DNA from 3 places in the Streptomyces sp. NPDC007189 genome. Region 2 is predicted to be linked to each of the others. Evidence: riboswitches for the same ligand, from Rfam matches in the RefSeq annotation. Region 2 holds a riboswitch; each other region holds the start of a gene.

Region 1 (5,006 bases), on a different contig from region 2:
CCAGTAGACGTACGCGAACGCGCCGTAGAAGAACAACCCCTCGATGCACGCGGCGAAGCAGATGAGATTGAGCAGGAAGCGGCGGCGGTCGGCCCTGGTCTCCAGCCGCTCGATCTTCTCGACCTCGTTGATCCACTTGAAGCAGAAGCCGGCCTTCTCGCGGATGGAGGGGATGTTCTCCACGGCCGCGAAGGCCGCCGCCCGGTCCTCCGGGTCGGGCAGGTAGGTGTCCAGCAGCGTCAGATAGAACTGGACGTGCACGGCCTCCTCGAAGAGCTGCCGTGAGAGATACAGCCGCGCCTCGGGGGAGTTGATGTGCTTGTACAGCGTCAGCACCAGGTTGTTGGCGACGATCGAGTCGCCCGTCGCGAAGAACGCGACCAGCCGGCCGATGAGGTGCTGCTCCTCGGGCGTCAGCTTCGCGAGATCGGCGACGTCCGAGTGGAGGTCGACCTCCTCCACGGTCCAGGTGTTCTTGATCGCGTCCCGGTAGCGCTCGTAGAAGTCGGGGTAGCGCATGGGGCGCAGGGTCAGCTCGAAGCCCGGGTCGAGAAGGTTCGTGGTACGGGTGGTCATTACTGGCAGGCCTCGCAGGACTCGGGGTTCTCAAGGGAGCAGGCGACCGCGTCGGGGTCGGCGACCTGCTGCACGGGGACGGTCTTCCGGGTCTGCGCCCGGGCCGCGCGGGCGATCCGGGTCGCCGGGCGGGAGCGCAGGTAGTACGTCGTCTTCAGCCCCGACTTCCAGGCGTACGCGTACATCGAGGAGAGCTTGCCGATGGTCGGCGTCTCCAGGAAGAGGTTCAGGGACTGCGCCTGGTCCAGGTACGGGGTGCGGGCCGCGGCCATGTCGATCAGACCGCGCTGCGGGATCTCCCACGCCGTGCGGTACAGCCGCCGTACGTCCTCGGGGATCCAGCCGAAGTCCTGCACCGAGCCGTTCGCCTCGCGCAGCGCCTCACGGGTGCGCGCGTCCCACACGCCGAGCTTCTTCAGGTCCTGTACCAGATAGGAGTTGACCTGGAGGAACTCGCCCGACAGCGTCTCGCGCTTGAACAGGTTCGACACCTGCGGCTCGATGCACTCGTACACGCCCGCGATGGAGGCGATGGTGGCGGTGGGCGCGATGGCCAGCAGCAGGGAGTTGCGCATGCCGGTTTCGGCGATACGGCCGCGCAGCGCCGCCCAGCGCTCCGGCCAGGTCGGCTCGGCGCCGTAGTGGTCGGGGTGCAGCACGCCCCGGGCCGTGCGGGTCTTCTCCCAGGCCGGCAGCGGGCCGTTCCGCTCGGCGAGGTCGGCGGAAGCCTCGTACGCGGCGAGCATGATCCGCTCGGCGATCCGCGTGGACAGGGCCCTGGCCTCCGGCGAGTCGAAGGGCAGGCGCAGCTTGAAGAAGACGTCCTGCAGCCCCATCGCGCCGAGGCCGACGGGACGCCACTTGGCGTTCGACCGGCCCGCCTGCTCGGTCGGGTAGAAGTTGATGTCGACCACGCGGTCGAGGAAGGTGACGGCGGTGCGGACGGTGTCGTCCAGCCGCTCCCAGTCGATGTCGCCGGCCGCCGTGTCGACGAAGGCGCCGAGGTTCACCGACCCCAGATTGCACACGGCCGTCTCGCCGTCGTCCGTGACCTCCAGGATCTCCGTGCAGAGGTTGGAGGAGTGGATCACGTGCCCCGGCAGGGCCGTCTGGTTGGCGGTGCGGTTGGCCGCGTCCTTGAAGGTCATCCAGCCGTTGCCGGTCTGCGCGAGGGTGCGCATCATCCGGCCGTACAGCTCACGGGCCGGCAGGGTCTTCTTCGCCAGGCCCGCCTGCTCGGCCTTGCGGTAGGCGGCGTCGAACTCCTCGCCCCACAGGTCCACCAGCTCCGGCACGTCGGAGGGGGAGAACAGCGACCACTGCTCGTCGGCCTCGACCCGGCGCATGAACTCGTCCGGGACCCAGTGCGCGAGGTTCAGGTTGTGCGTACGGCGGGCGTCCTCACCGGTGTTGTCCCGCAGCTCCAGGAACTCCTCGATGTCGGAGTGCCAGGTCTCCAGGTACACCGCGGCGGCGCCCTTGCGCCGGCCGCCCTGGTTCACGGCCGCCACCGAGGCGTCCAGCGTCTTCAGGAACGGGACGATGCCGTTGGAGTGCCCGTTGGTGCCGCGGATCAGCGAACCGCGGCCGCGGATGCGGGAGTAGGACAGACCGATGCCGCCGGCGTGCTTGGAGAGCCGGGCCACCTGGTGGTAGCGGTCGTAGATCGAGTCCAGCTCGTCCTTGGGGGAGTCCAGGAGGTAGCAGGACGACATCTGCGGGTGCCGCGTGCCGGAGTTGAAGAGCGTGGGGGAGGACGGGAGGTAGTCGAGGCGGCTCATGAGCCCGTAGAGCGCGGCGACTTCGTCCACCGAGCGGGCGGTGTCGTCCTCGGCGAGGCCGGCGGCGACCCGCAGCATGAAGTGCTGGGGCGTCTCGACGATCTTGCGGGTGATCGGATGCCGCAGCAGGTAGCGGCTGTACAGGGTGCGCAGGCCGAAGTAGCCGAAGCGGTCGTCGGCCGTGCGGTCGATCAGCGCGTCGAGCCGCTCGGCGTGCAGCCGTACGAACGCGGCGGTCCGGTCGGCGATGAGCCCCTCGCGGTGCCCGACGGCGACCGACTCGGTGAAGGACGTCACGCCCTGCGAGGCGGCCTCGGCGCGGATGGAGAGGGTGAGCAGCCGGGCGGCCAGCCGGGAGTAGGCAGGGTCCTCGGAGATGAGCCCGGCGGCGGCCTCCGTGGCCAGCTCGCGCAGCTCCGCCTCGTCGGCGCGGGCCGACCGGCCGCGCAGCGCGGCGGCGGCGACCCGGCCGGGGTCGGCGTCGGGGAGGTCGGCGGTCAGCTCGGTCAGGGTCCGCAGCAGCGCGGCACCGGGACCGTCGGTCTCCACGGCGGCTGAGATACCGCTGTCTGAAGCCGGATCTGCTGGCGCGATGGTCACGTGGGGCTCTCCCTCGCTCGGCACGGGGGCCTTCGCGTAAGGGCAGGGGCAGCCACGAGCGCACACGGCGTCGCGTCCACCGGCCCATTCCACGAGGCCCGGACGTCTGGGGGCACCCGGACCGGACGGCCGGGCGCGCTGCCGGCAGGTCCTCGGACTGACTCCTGGGCGCAGACGCGCACAAGTACACCGTTGCGGGACAGTTCCGGATTCGCACCGGATTCCCCTGCGGCGACAGCGAGCATGAGCATACATGTAGTGCCGGGCTGTCGCGTCACCCCCAGATGTTGTGTCGGGGCGGTGTCACAGCGTCAACTCATAGGTGAGCAGCGTGATGTCGTCCAGCTCCGGGAGAGGCTTCCAGTCCCGCTCGGGCGTGCGGACGAAACCCAGGCGTTCGTAGATGCGGTGGGCGGCGCGCATGCTGCGCTGGGTGGACAGGACCACGGCCCGGCAGCCCTCGATGGCCCGTGCGCGCTCGACACAGGCCCGCACGAGGGCCTCGCCCGCCCCCTGGCCGCGGGCCGCCGCGGCCACGGCGAGCATCCGGATCTCGGCCTCTGCCGGGCGGGCGATGTCGGCCATCGGACCGGGGGAGGGCACGAAGGTGACCCCGCCGAGGAGGGTGCCGTCGCGCACCGCCACGAGCACCTCCGCGGCTGCCGCGCGCCGTGCCACGTCTTTGAGTTCACCGAGGTAGGCGTCGCTCTCGCCGAAGTCCAGGAGGCCGTCCTGGAGATAGGCCCGGGCGGTGATCCGGCCCAGGGCGTCGTACTCGTCGGGCGTGGCCCGCCGGATCACGATGTCCATGGCACCGAGTGTGCCGGAGGGGTACGACAAAGGGCCGCCGGAATGTCTCCGGCGGCCCCTCGTACGGCAGTCGGTCAGTGACCGGCGCCCGCGGTGGCGGGCGGCAGCTCCACCTGGACCCCCGGGTCGCCGGCGTCCGCCGTGTAGTCCTCCGGCTTGGTCTCGTCCACGCCCTCGGGGGCCTTCACGGCCTTGAGGACGAAGGTGACGACCACGGTGACCACGACGTTGAGCACGAACGCGGTGAGGCCGATGTAGCCGATCTCGCCGATGCCGGGGATCTCCTTGGCCGAGCCGCCGAAGTGCTTCTGGGTCGGGGAGGCGACCCCGTACGCGGCGAGCGTGCCGTACACCATGCCGACCGCCCAGCCGGCGAGCAGCGCCCAGCGGTGGAACCAGCGGGTGAACAGGCCGCCGACCAGCGCCGGGAAGGTCTGCAGGATCCAGATGCCGCCCAGCAGCTGGAAGTTGATCGCGACGGTCTTGTCCATGGTGAGGACGAAGACCAGGGCGCCCACCTTCACCAGCAGCGACACGATCTTGGAGACCTGGGCCTCCTGCTTCGGCGTCGCGTCCGGCTTGATGAAGTCCTTGTAGATGTTGCGGGTGAACAGGTTCGCCGCCGCGATCGACATGATCGCCGCCGGCACCAGCGCGCCGATGCCGATCGCCGCGAAGGCCACGCCCGCGAACCAGTCCGGGAACATGTCCTCGAACAGCTGCGGGATCGCCAGCTGCCCGTTGGTGACCTTCACCCCGGCCGCGATGGCCATGAAGCCCAGCAGGGCCAGCAGGCCGAGCATCAGGGAGTACAGCGGCAGGATCGTGGTGTTGCGGCGGATCACCTCACGGCTCTTGGAGGAGAGCGTCGCGGTGATCGAGTGCGGGTACATGAACAGCGCCAGGGCGGAGCCGAGGGCCAGCGTGGCGTAGGTCCACTGACCGGCCTCGGGCGGCGCGAGCGCGCCGCGCGGCTTGCCCGTCGCCGGGTTGACCTGGCTGAACGCGTGGCCCGCCTTGGCGAAGACGTCGTCGAAGCCGCCCAGCTTGATCGGGATGTAGATGATCGCCACCGCGATGACGATGTAGATCAGCGCGTCCTTGACGAACGCGATCAGCGCGGGGGCCCTCAGACCCGACGAGTAGGTGTACGCCGCCAGCACGCCGAAGGCGATCAGCAGCGGCAGGTCCTTCACGAACCAGTTCGTGTTGTCGCCGCCGCCCACGCCCATCACGTCC
Region 2 (5,006 bases):
ACCTCGGCGAACAGCTTGATCACTTCGTCGCGTTGCTGCTCGTGGACCATGAGCCGGGCCGCGTACTGCCCCAGCGCCTGCTCGGCGCTGTAACCGAAGAGGTCCTCCGCCTTCGGGCTCCAGAAGACCACCTGCCCCTTGGGGTTCAGGACCACCGCGGCGACGCTGAGCAGATCCAGCAGGCCACTGGGCGGCGCGGCGGAACTCGCCGCCGACCGGTCGTGGCCTGCCCGGGAGGGTTCCGTCGCGCCCATGCCTCGGCTTCCTTCCCGCCCGGCCCCTCGGCTCGCGCCGTACGGGCCGGCGTTCTGGTCTCGTCCCTCGTCTCTCCTCCATGGTCGGCCCAGGCCGGGCAGCACACATCTGGACCGGCCGCGGGACACCAGCCCAAGGGGCTTGGTCGCGGTGCGCTCCGTGGTGGTGGCAGGCGTTCTCCGCCGGCGTGTACGGCGTCGACGCCCGCCGGGGCCGCCGGGGCCGCCGGGGCCGTCGGGGCCGTCGGGGCCGTCGGGGCCGTCGGGGCCGTCGAGGCGACGGGTCTGCCGGCCGGGATCCCCGTCACCACCGGCACCGTCGACGCGTCTGTTCGCCACCCCGGAGCAGACGATCATCGTGATCCGGCCGTACCGCGTGGATGCTAGGGTCGCGACCGCGCGGCACGGGATGAGGCGGCTGACGCGAGCCCGTCCGCTCGGCTTCCCCGCCGGTCACGCCGGCCGGCCCGGCACCGGAGCCGGCGTTCCGTCCTGACGACAGCAGGAGTCACCGTTTGACCAGCCGAGTCCTTCTGGTCTCCGCCGCGATGAGCGTGTCCGCGCGGCAGGCGCGTTTCGACGACGGTGGCTCCCTCGATGACGGCGGCGCGGCACGGGCCCGTGCGGCGGCGGGGTCGCTGCCGTCCGCGGTGCGCGTCCTCACCTCGCCCGTCGCGCGCTGCCGGGAGACGGCCGTGGCGCTGGGCCTCGGCGGCGTGCCGGCACGGGAGTTGGCGGGGCTCGACGTGTGGCGCTGGCGCGGCCGGACGCTGGACGAGGTGGGGGCCGCCGAGCCGGACGCGGTGGGCCGCTGGCTCACCGACCCGGAGTGCGCACCGCACGGCGGTGAGTCCGTGCACGACCTGTGCGGGCGCGTCGCACGCTGGCTGGCCGACGCCCAGGCCCTGGAGGGTCGTACCCTCGCCGTGGTCGAGCCGGAGGTGGTGCGGGCGGCGGTCGTCGGCGCGCTGGGGCTGCCCCTCTCCGTCTTCTGGCGCCTCGACGTACCGCCGTTGACGGTCACCGAACTCAGTGGCCGGGCCGGGCGCTGGAATCTGCGTCTGGGGCGCCCGCTCGCCGCGCCTGAGGAGGCCGGATAGCCGCTGCGGGGCCGGGGTCGGGCGGCCAAGGGCCCGGCGGTGCCACGCCGAAGGGCCCCTCGGAGGGTTCCGAGGGGCCCTTCGGCGGCCGGACGGGTCAGTGTGCGGCGGGGACCGCGTGCCCGCTCGCGGCCTTCGTCGGCCTGGGGTTCAGCAGCCGGTCGGCCAACTCGCCGAAGGCGAGGCCGAATCCGGCCCACAGCGCGGTCTGGATCGCCAGTGCGGAGAGCCGGAACCGCCACAGCAGGGTGGCCGGGAAGTCCTTCGGCACCTCGTTGACGGCGGGCAGGAACTGGTAGGCCAGGCCGGTCACGACGGTGAACGCGGCCACCGCGACCACGGTCGCCCACCAGGTGCCAAGGCTCGGCGCGAGCCGCTTGCCCAGGAGGGTGGCGGCGACCGCCAACAGGACGCTGAGCAGCATCATCAGGAAGTACAGGGCGGTCCGCTTGCCGATGGTGCCGGGGTCGCCCACCGACGGCGGGTTGGCCGGATACTTCAGGAACGGCACCACGTACACGGCGAGGAGTGCGCACCCCGACAGCAGCAGTGCCGTGGCCCGCGGGCCGAAGCGGCCCACCCGTCCGAGGGCGAAGCAGAAGGCGAGCGCCGCGATCCCGCCGAAGGCGACCCCGTAGACGAGGACGCCGGTGGCGAGGCCCGCGGTGGACTGCAGGGAGCGGGAGACGGCCTCCGTCTCGTGCTCGTGCGCGTGAGCGTGCTCGAAGCTGATCGCCTTGTCGACGTTCGGCTCACCGACGACGTACGCCACGACCAGGGCGAGCAGGCCGGCCGCGAGGCCGGCGAGCATGCCCCGTACGAGCAGGTTCCGTACGGTTGCGGAGTTCATGGGTGTGCGGTGTCCCCGGCGTCAGTGGCAGGGGAAGCCGAGCAGGTGACGGGCGTCGTGCACCCACTCGTGGACGTCCGTGCCGTTGAACACGGAGGTGGCGCCCTGCTCGGCGCCGACGAAGTAGAGCAGGATCAGCATGAGGACGCCGAAGAAGACCGCCCAGGGAGCTATCGCCTTCAGCGGCAGCTTGGCGGGAACGACGGGGGTGGTGGCTGTCGGCTGGGCGACGGTCTGCGCCATGGCAGGACCTCCTCTGGGAGTTCGCGTCCCATCTCGGTGGTGCACAGGACGACGGCCACGGGTCTGACTCGCGGGTCCCTTGCGGGGGGTTCCGCATACAGTGGCGCGACCGTGCCGGATTCTCACCGGCTTCCGTTCCGCCGTCGTCGATATCGGACCGACCGTACCGCGTGACAGGCGCATGGCCAAGACCGCCTCCCCGTACGTGATCTTCCTCTCCCACCGGGTGGGGCGCGACGAGTCCGGTGGGCCTGCGGTGGCGGCCCCGGTGTCCGTGCCGGGCGGCGCCGGCGGCTACACCTGTGCGGAGCGGGCCTGGATGCCGGGGCGGAACTTCGGGACGCGGAGGGTGATCTTGGTGCCCGCACCGACGCCCGTCTCGATGACCAGGCCGTGGTCGTCGCCGTAGACCTGGCGCAGCCGGCGGTCGACGTTGCTCAGGCCGATGCCGGTGGCCGGGCCGGCGGTGCCGCGCAGGATGGCGCGCAGGCGTTCCGGTTCCATGCCGACGCCGTTGTCCTCGACGACGACGCGGGCCTCGGCGCCCTCGTCCTCGGCGACGATCGTCACGCTCAGGCGCTCCACGGATCCCTCCAGACCGTGCTTGAGGGCGTTCTCGACCAGGGGCTGCAGACAGAGGAAGGGCAGCGTCACGGGCAGCACCTCGGGGGCGATGCGCAGGGTCACCTGGAGTCGGCGGCCGAAGCGGGCGCGGGCGAGTTCCAGGTACTGCTCGATGGAGCGCAGTTCCTCGGCGAGGGTGGTGAAGTCGCCGTCGCGCCGGAAGGAGTAGCGGGTGAAGTCGGCGAATTCCTGAAGGAGTTCGCGGGCGCGCTCGGGGTCGGTGCGGACGAAGGACGCGATGCTGGCGAGGGAGTTGTAGATGAAGTGCGGGGAGATCTGCGCGCGCAGGGCCCGCACCTCGGCCTCGCGGGCGCGGGCGCGGACCCCGTCGAGACCGGCGAGTTCCAGGTCGACGGAGAGCCGGCGGGCCGCTTCCTCGCCGGCGCGCACGAGAGCGGTGGACTCCTCGGCGGCGAACACGGCGAGGGCGCCGGGGGCGGCTGCGCCGTGCGCGCCGTCGGCGGTGAGAGGCAGCAGCGCGCCCCAGCGCACGGGGCAGCGGGGGTCGTCGCAGGACAGCGGGAAGGTGCGGGCGCGGGGCGGGTGGGCGAGCAGCGCCGTCACCTCCGCGCGATGGTGGTCGCCGGCGCCGTCCCAGGCGAGCACGGAGGCGCCGTCGGTGAGGGCGAGGGCGGGGGTGCCGAGCAACGGGCGCAGCCTGCGGGCGGACTTGCGGGCGGCGTCCGGGGTGAGCCCGGCGCGCAGGGGCGCCGCGGCGAGCGCCGCGCTGTGCAGGCCGTGGGCCAGGGCGCGGGCTCCCTCGCTGTCGGCGGAGTGCTCCTGCTGCCGGCGCGCCGCACCATGCCCCAGCGCGGCCCCGAGCACGAACAGCGCGAGCCCGGCCAGCACGAGCGCGGCGGTACCGAGGACGGTCATGACGTGAGCGGGGTCGGGCCGGCGGGGCGGGCGCCGGGGGCGGAGGAGGCGCGCCGGCCCACCTCGGCACGGGCCACACGGCCGCACTCCCCCGGCCCCCGGTTCGCGGCGCACCGCCCGGCACACCGACCGGCCCCACCATCGCAGTCCCTCGACCCCCGGCTCCCGGCAACCGTGAACACCGCGGCCCGCCCGGCACACCGACCGGCCCCAGCGCCGCACCACCCGGCACCCCGCCCCGGCCGCCAACTCCCCGCAACCATGAACACCGCCCCTCCCCCGGCACACCGACCAGCCCCACCCCCGAACCGCCCGGCACCCTCCCCCGGCCCCCGGCCCGTCACAGCCATGAACACCGCGCCTCCGCCGGACAGTTGGCCCTCGTAGCTCCCCCAGTCCGGCAGCGCGCGGTCGGGGGCCGGTGTGGGGGCATGGTGGGCGGTGTCGGTGTCGGTGGGTGGCACTGGGGCATCCTCCGTCAAGGCGTCGCCGGTCCGGGGCGGGTGGGGGGCGGGGGTTCGGGGAGGTGGAGGCGGGACATGGTCGCGGCGGTGCCCGGCGGGACGCGGTCGCGGGTGGCCAGGGAGGTCAGGACCATCGCGGTGAAGCCCGCGGGGACGGACCACACCGCGGGCCAGGCGAGCAGCGTGTGCAGCCAGCCCGAGCGCGCGCCGCCGGCGATCGTGGCCGTCACCGCGGTGAACGCCGAGCCGCCGCCGACGAGCAGCCCGGCGATCGCGCCCGGCGGGGTCAGGCCGCGCCACCAGATGCCGAGGACGAGCAGCGGGCAGAAGGAGGAGGCCGAGACGGCGAAGGCCAGGCCGACCGCGTCCGCCACGGGCAGGTCGCTGACCACGGCCGCGGCGGCGGTCGGCACCGCGATGGCGGGCAGTGTGGCGAGCCGGAAGTGGCGGACGCCGAGCGTGGGCAGGACGTCCTGGGCGAGGACGCCCGCGACCGACATGGTGAGCCCGGAGGCCGTGGACAGGAACGCGGCGCACGCGCCGCCGGCGACGAGCGCGCCGAGCAGGTCCCCGGCGACGCCGCCGAGCAGCCGCT
Region 3 (5,006 bases), on a different contig from region 2:
GAGTACAACCCCTACAGCAAGAAGCACCGGTGCTACGGGCTGGGCTGGAAGCGGATGGCCCGCTGGATCCGGTCGTTCAGCGACGAGGTCAAGCGGGAGACCGGCCGCCGCCCGGTGATCTACACGACCGCCCAGTGGTGGCGGCAGTGCACCGGCGACAGCCACGCGTTCTCCAAGAACCACGCCCTGTGGATCGCCCGGCACAGCGCCTCGGGGCCGGGGAAGCTGCCGGGCGGGTGGCGGTACTGGACCTTCTGGCAGTGCGCGACCAAGGGCCGGCTGCCGGGTGACCAGAATCTCTTCAACGGGCCCGCGAGCCGGCTGACCATCCTCGCCCGGGGCTGGTAGCCAAGGGGCGCCTGGGCCGCTGAGGCCGGGCCGGGGGAAACGGAACCCCGACCCTCCCCTTTTGACACCCTGGCGCCCGCCTCAGTTCATCTTCCGTTCACCCAGGTTGCCTACGTTCGTCCAGCCAATGACCTCGAACGATTGCCTGGGCAAATGGAAAGCTTCTCGCTGATCCTCGCGATAGTGGTGGTGACCGCTCTCGCGTTCGATTTCACGAACGGTTTCCACGACACCGCGAACGCGATGGCCACGACCATCTCCACAGGCGCTCTGAAGCCCAAGATCGCGGTGGCCATGTCCGCCGTCCTCAATCTGGTGGGCGCCTTCCTCTCCGTGGAGGTCGCCAACACGATCTCCAAGGGTCTCGTCGACGAGACCGGCATCCGTCCCGAGGTCATCTTCGCCGCCCTGGTCGGCGCGATCCTCTGGAACCTCGTGACCTGGCTGGTGGGTCTGCCCTCCAGTTCCTCGCACGCCCTGATGGGCGGTCTGATCGGCGCCGCCGTCGCCTCCGCCGGCTTCGGCGCCGTGCACGGCGACGTCCTGGTCACCAAGGTGCTGCTGCCCGCGGTCGCCGCGCCGGTCGTGGCGGGCATCGCCTCGATGGTGGCCACCCGGTTCTCCTACGGCATCGGCGGCAAGGCCGAGGGCGAGGCCACCCGCAAGGGCTACCGCGCCGGCCAGATCGCCTCCGCCGGCCTGGTCTCCCTCGCCCACGGCACCAACGACGCCCAGAAGACGATGGGCGTCATCACGCTCGCGCTGATCGCGGGCGGCACCATCGCCCCGGGCTCGAACCCTCCCACCTGGGTCATCCTCTCCGCCGGCCTGGCCATCGCGCTCGGCACCTACATCGGCGGCTGGCGGATCATCCGCACCATGGGCACGGGCCTGACCGAGCTGGAGCCGCGCCAGGGCTTCGCCGCCCAGACCAGCGCCGCCACAGCCATCCTGGCCTCCTCCCACCTGGGCTTCTCGCTGTCCACCACGCACGTCGTCTCCGGCTCGGTGATGGGCGCGGGCCTCGGCCGCAAGGGCGGGGTGGTCCGCTGGTCCACCGCGACCCGCATGGCCGTCGCCTGGGTGCTCACCCTCCCGGCCGCCGCGCTGGTCGGCGCGGGCGCCGAGTCCGTCACGGATCTCGGTGACTGGGGCACCGCGGTGGTCGCCGTCTTCCTCGTCGCCGCGAGCGCCGGGATCTGGAAGCTCTCCCGCCGCGAGGTCGTCGACCACACCAACGTCGTGGACGAGTCCGTGGAGCCGGCCGGTGTGGTGACCACCGCCATCGCCGCCGTGACCCCGCCCCCGGCGGGCACGATCGGCGAGAACCTGACGGCCACCATCCCCGCCCCGGCCACCGCCGAGCCCACGCCCGAGGCCGTCCCGCCGGCCGCGACCGTCTGACCCCGGCCACACCGGTACCCAAGGAAGCAACCCCATGAAGATCGACTGGTCGGCCCTCGGCTCCGTCTTCGGCGTCAGCCTCGTGTTCACGGTGGGCCTGGTGGCCCTGTTCACTCTCGGCATCAACGGTCTGGCGCGGCGCGAGAAGGCCGCGGCGCAGGGCGGCTCCGCCCCCCTCGCGGTCACCGGCGCGTACGTCTGCTTCGCCGCCTGCGCGGCCGCGGTGGCGTACGGCATCGTCCTCATCGTCTCCAAGTCCTGACCGAGCCGCACGCATCGGGCATCACGAAGGCTCCTTTCCGTCCCTGACGGAGGGGAGCCTTCGCCATGCCCAGCGGTCACGGGCGTCCCGCAGTGTGGGGATCGGCACACTCTCCCCGCGCAGGTCAACGGCAAGTTGACGGCCGTTCCGGGCGCGTGGTGGACTGCCCAGGCCATGTACGGCGGCAAGGAGAGGAAGCCGGTGCGAATCCGGCGCGGTCCCGCCACTGTCACCGGGGAAGAACCCGGGAGCCAGGAACTCTCACCGCCGAATCTCGTCGAACCAGGGCGCGGACACCCTGAGTGAGGACATCGATCGCCATGCCCGGCTGCCGAAGGACAAGGACCGCTACCAGGCCCGCACTTCACTCCACGGCCGGCTGAGCCGATGGGTGCCGATCGCACTTACGCGTACGGCGCCGCCGCCGGCCTCCTCGGAGACCTGCTCCTCGGCGATCCGCGCCGCGGGCATCCGGTCGCCGTGTTCGGGCGTGCGGCCGCTGCCGTGGACCGCGCGTTGTGGCACGACCACCGCGGCTGGGGCGCCCTGCACACCACCGTGTGCGCCGGTGGCGCCGTCGCTCTCGGCACGCTGGCCGCACGCGTCGTACGCCCCTGGTCCGCCGCCTCCGTCGCGCTGACCGCCGCCGCCACCTGGGCGGTCGTCGGCGGCACCTCGCTCGCCCGCGAGGCCCGCGCGATCGGCCGTGCGCTGGAGTCCGGGGACGTCGAGGCGGCGCGGGCGCGGCTGCCGCATCTGTGCGGCCGGGACCCGCAGGCGCTGGACGCCGACGGGATCGCCCGGGCCGTGGTGGAGTCCGTCGCCGAGAACACCTCCGACGCCGTCGTGGGGGCCCTGGTGTGGGGGGCGGTGGCCGGGGTGCCGGGGCTGCTGGGCTTCCGGGCCGTCAACACCCTGGACGCGATGGTGGGTCACAAGTCCTCCCGCTACCGGCGCTACGGCTGGGCCTCCGCCCGGCTGGACGACGTGGCCGGCTGGCCGGGGGCGAGGCTGACCGCCGTCCTCGCCGCCGTCGCCGGCCCCGACCCGCGCGGTGCCCTGCGCGCCTGGAGGGCCGACGCGGCCCGGCACCCGAGCCCCAACGCCGGCCCGGTGGAGGCGTCGTTCGCGGGCGCGCTCGGCGTACGGCTGGGCGGAACCCTCTCCTACGGCGGCCGGATCGAGCACCGGCCGGTCCTCAACGGGGCGACCGGGCGCGCCGTCCGGGTCACCGACATCGACCGGGCCGTACGGCTCTCCCGCCGCGTCGGCCTGCTCGCGCTCGGCGTCACCCTCGCCGCGCGCCGACTCGTGAAGGGACACACGGCATGACAGGGGGCGGGCTGCTGGTCGCCGGGACCACCTCCGACGCCGGCAAGAGCGTCGTGACGGCCGGGATCTGCCGGTGGCTGGTGCGTCAGGGCGTGAAGGTCGCGCCGTTCAAGGCGCAGAACATGTCGCTCAACTCCTTCGTGACCCGCGAGGGCGCGGAGATCGGCCGGGCGCAGGCCATGCAGGCCCAGGCCTGCCGGATCGAGCCGACCGCGCTGATGAACCCGGTGCTGCTCAAGCCGGGCGGCGAGCAGAGCAGCCAGGTGGTGCTGCTGGGCAGGCCGGTGGGCGAGCTGAGCGCGCGCGGGTACCACGGTGGGCGCCAGCAGAGGCTGCTCGGCACGGTGCTGGACTGCCTGGCCGAGTTGCGGGGCACGTATGACGCGGTGATCTGTGAGGGGGCGGGCAGTCCGGCCGAGATCAACCTGCGCCGGACCGACATCGTGAACATGGGGATCGCGCGGAACGCGCGGCTGCCCGTGCTGGTGGTCGGCGACATCGACCGCGGCGGCGTCTTCGCCTCCTTCTTCGGGACCGTGGCCCTGCTCTCGCCGGAGGACCAGGAGCTGGTCGCCGGATTCCTGGTGAACAAGTTCCGGGGCGATGTCTCGCTGCTGGAGCCGGGGTTGGAGATGCTCCGGGGTCTGACCGGGCGTCGCACCTACGGCGTGCTGCCCTTCCGGCACGGGCTCGGCATCGACGAGGAGGACGGGCTGCGGGTCTCGCTGCGCGGCGCCGTCCGCGAGTCCACCGTGGCTCCCCCGGTCGGCGACGACGTGCTGCGGGTCGCCGTGTGCGCGATCCCGCTGATGTCCAACTTCACCGACGTGGACGCGCTGGCCGCCGAACCGGGCGTAGTGGTGCGGTTCGTGGACCGCCCGGAGGAGCTGGCCGACGCCGACCTGGTGATCGTTCCGGGCACGCGCGGGACGGTACGGGCCCTGCAGTGGCTGCGCGAGCGGGGGCTCGCCGACGCCCTGGTGCGCAGGGCCGCCGAGCAGCGGCCCGTCCTCGGCATCTGCGGCGGCTTCCAGATCCTCGGCGAGCACATCGAGGACGAGGTCGAGTCGCGCGCCGGCGCGGTCGACGGGCTCGGACTGCTGCCGGTGCGGGTGCGCTTCGCCCGCGAGAAGACCCTGACCCGGCCGTCCGGTCAGGCCCTGGGCGAGCGGGTGGAGGGGTACGAGATCCACCACGGGGTGGCGGCCGTGGAGGCGGGCGAACCCTTCCTGGACGGCTGCCGGGTCGGCCAGACCTGGGGCACCCACTGGCACGGCTCGCTGGAGTCGGACGGCTTCCGGCGGGCCTTCCTGCGCGAGGTGGCCGCCGCCGCGGGCCGCCGCTTCGTGCCCGCGCCGGACACCTCCTTCGCCGCGCTGCGCGAGGAGCAGCTCGACCGGCTCGGCGACCTGATCGAACAGCACGCGGACACGGACGCGCTGTGGCGGCTCATCGAGTCGGGCGCGCCGCAAGGACTGCCTTTCATCCCACCGGGAGCGCCTGCATGAGCACAGTGTTGTTGTTGTCGACCGCCGACACGGATCTGCTGGCGGCCCGGGCGTCCGGCGCGGACTACCGCATCGGCAACCCGACCCGGGTGGACGTCGAGCAGGAGCTGCCGGGGCTGCTCGACGGCGCCGACCTCGCCGTCGTACGGCTG

What was found. Region 2 has a riboswitch for cobalamin ahead of AB0950_RS08880 (CbtB-domain containing protein). Riboswitches for the same ligand answer to the same signal wherever they lie in the genome.
Region 1: linked by a shared signal. The riboswitch ahead of AB0950_RS00345 (ribonucleoside-diphosphate reductase subunit alpha) and the one ahead of AB0950_RS08880 (CbtB-domain containing protein) in region 2 are both predicted to bind cobalamin.
Region 3: linked by a shared signal. The riboswitch ahead of AB0950_RS14440 (cobalamin biosynthesis protein) and the one ahead of AB0950_RS08880 (CbtB-domain containing protein) in region 2 are both predicted to bind cobalamin.

The regions. Positions count from the first base shown of each region.
Region 1 covers NZ_JBEYEY010000001.1:71,496-76,501, reverse strand. The annotation lists gene AB0950_RS00350 (ribonucleotide-diphosphate reductase subunit beta) at 1-576, opposite strand, end outside; gene AB0950_RS00345 (ribonucleoside-diphosphate reductase subunit alpha) at 576-2,957, opposite strand; cobalamin riboswitch at 3,083-3,215, opposite strand; gene AB0950_RS00340 (GNAT family N-acetyltransferase) at 3,261-3,767, opposite strand; gene mctP (monocarboxylate uptake permease MctP) at 3,842-5,006, opposite strand, start outside.
Region 2 covers NZ_JBEYEY010000003.1:605,154-610,159, reverse strand. The annotation lists gene AB0950_RS08895 (SpoIIE family protein phosphatase) at 1-254, opposite strand, end outside; gene AB0950_RS08890 (histidine phosphatase family protein) at 770-1,354, shown strand; gene AB0950_RS08885 (CbtA family protein) at 1,452-2,204, opposite strand; gene AB0950_RS08880 (CbtB-domain containing protein) at 2,226-2,447, opposite strand; cobalamin riboswitch at 2,483-2,624, opposite strand; gene AB0950_RS08875 (histidine kinase) at 2,742-3,947, opposite strand; gene AB0950_RS08870 (cation acetate symporter) at 4,426-5,006, opposite strand, start outside.
Region 3 covers NZ_JBEYEY010000006.1:54,205-59,210, forward strand. The annotation lists gene AB0950_RS14425 (lysozyme) at 1-348, shown strand, start outside; gene AB0950_RS14430 (inorganic phosphate transporter) at 502-1,752, shown strand; gene AB0950_RS14435 (hypothetical protein) at 1,787-2,014, shown strand; cobalamin riboswitch at 2,157-2,298, shown strand; gene AB0950_RS14440 (cobalamin biosynthesis protein) at 2,402-3,346, shown strand; gene AB0950_RS14445 (cobyric acid synthase) at 3,343-4,854, shown strand; gene cobN (cobaltochelatase subunit CobN) at 4,851-5,006, shown strand, end outside.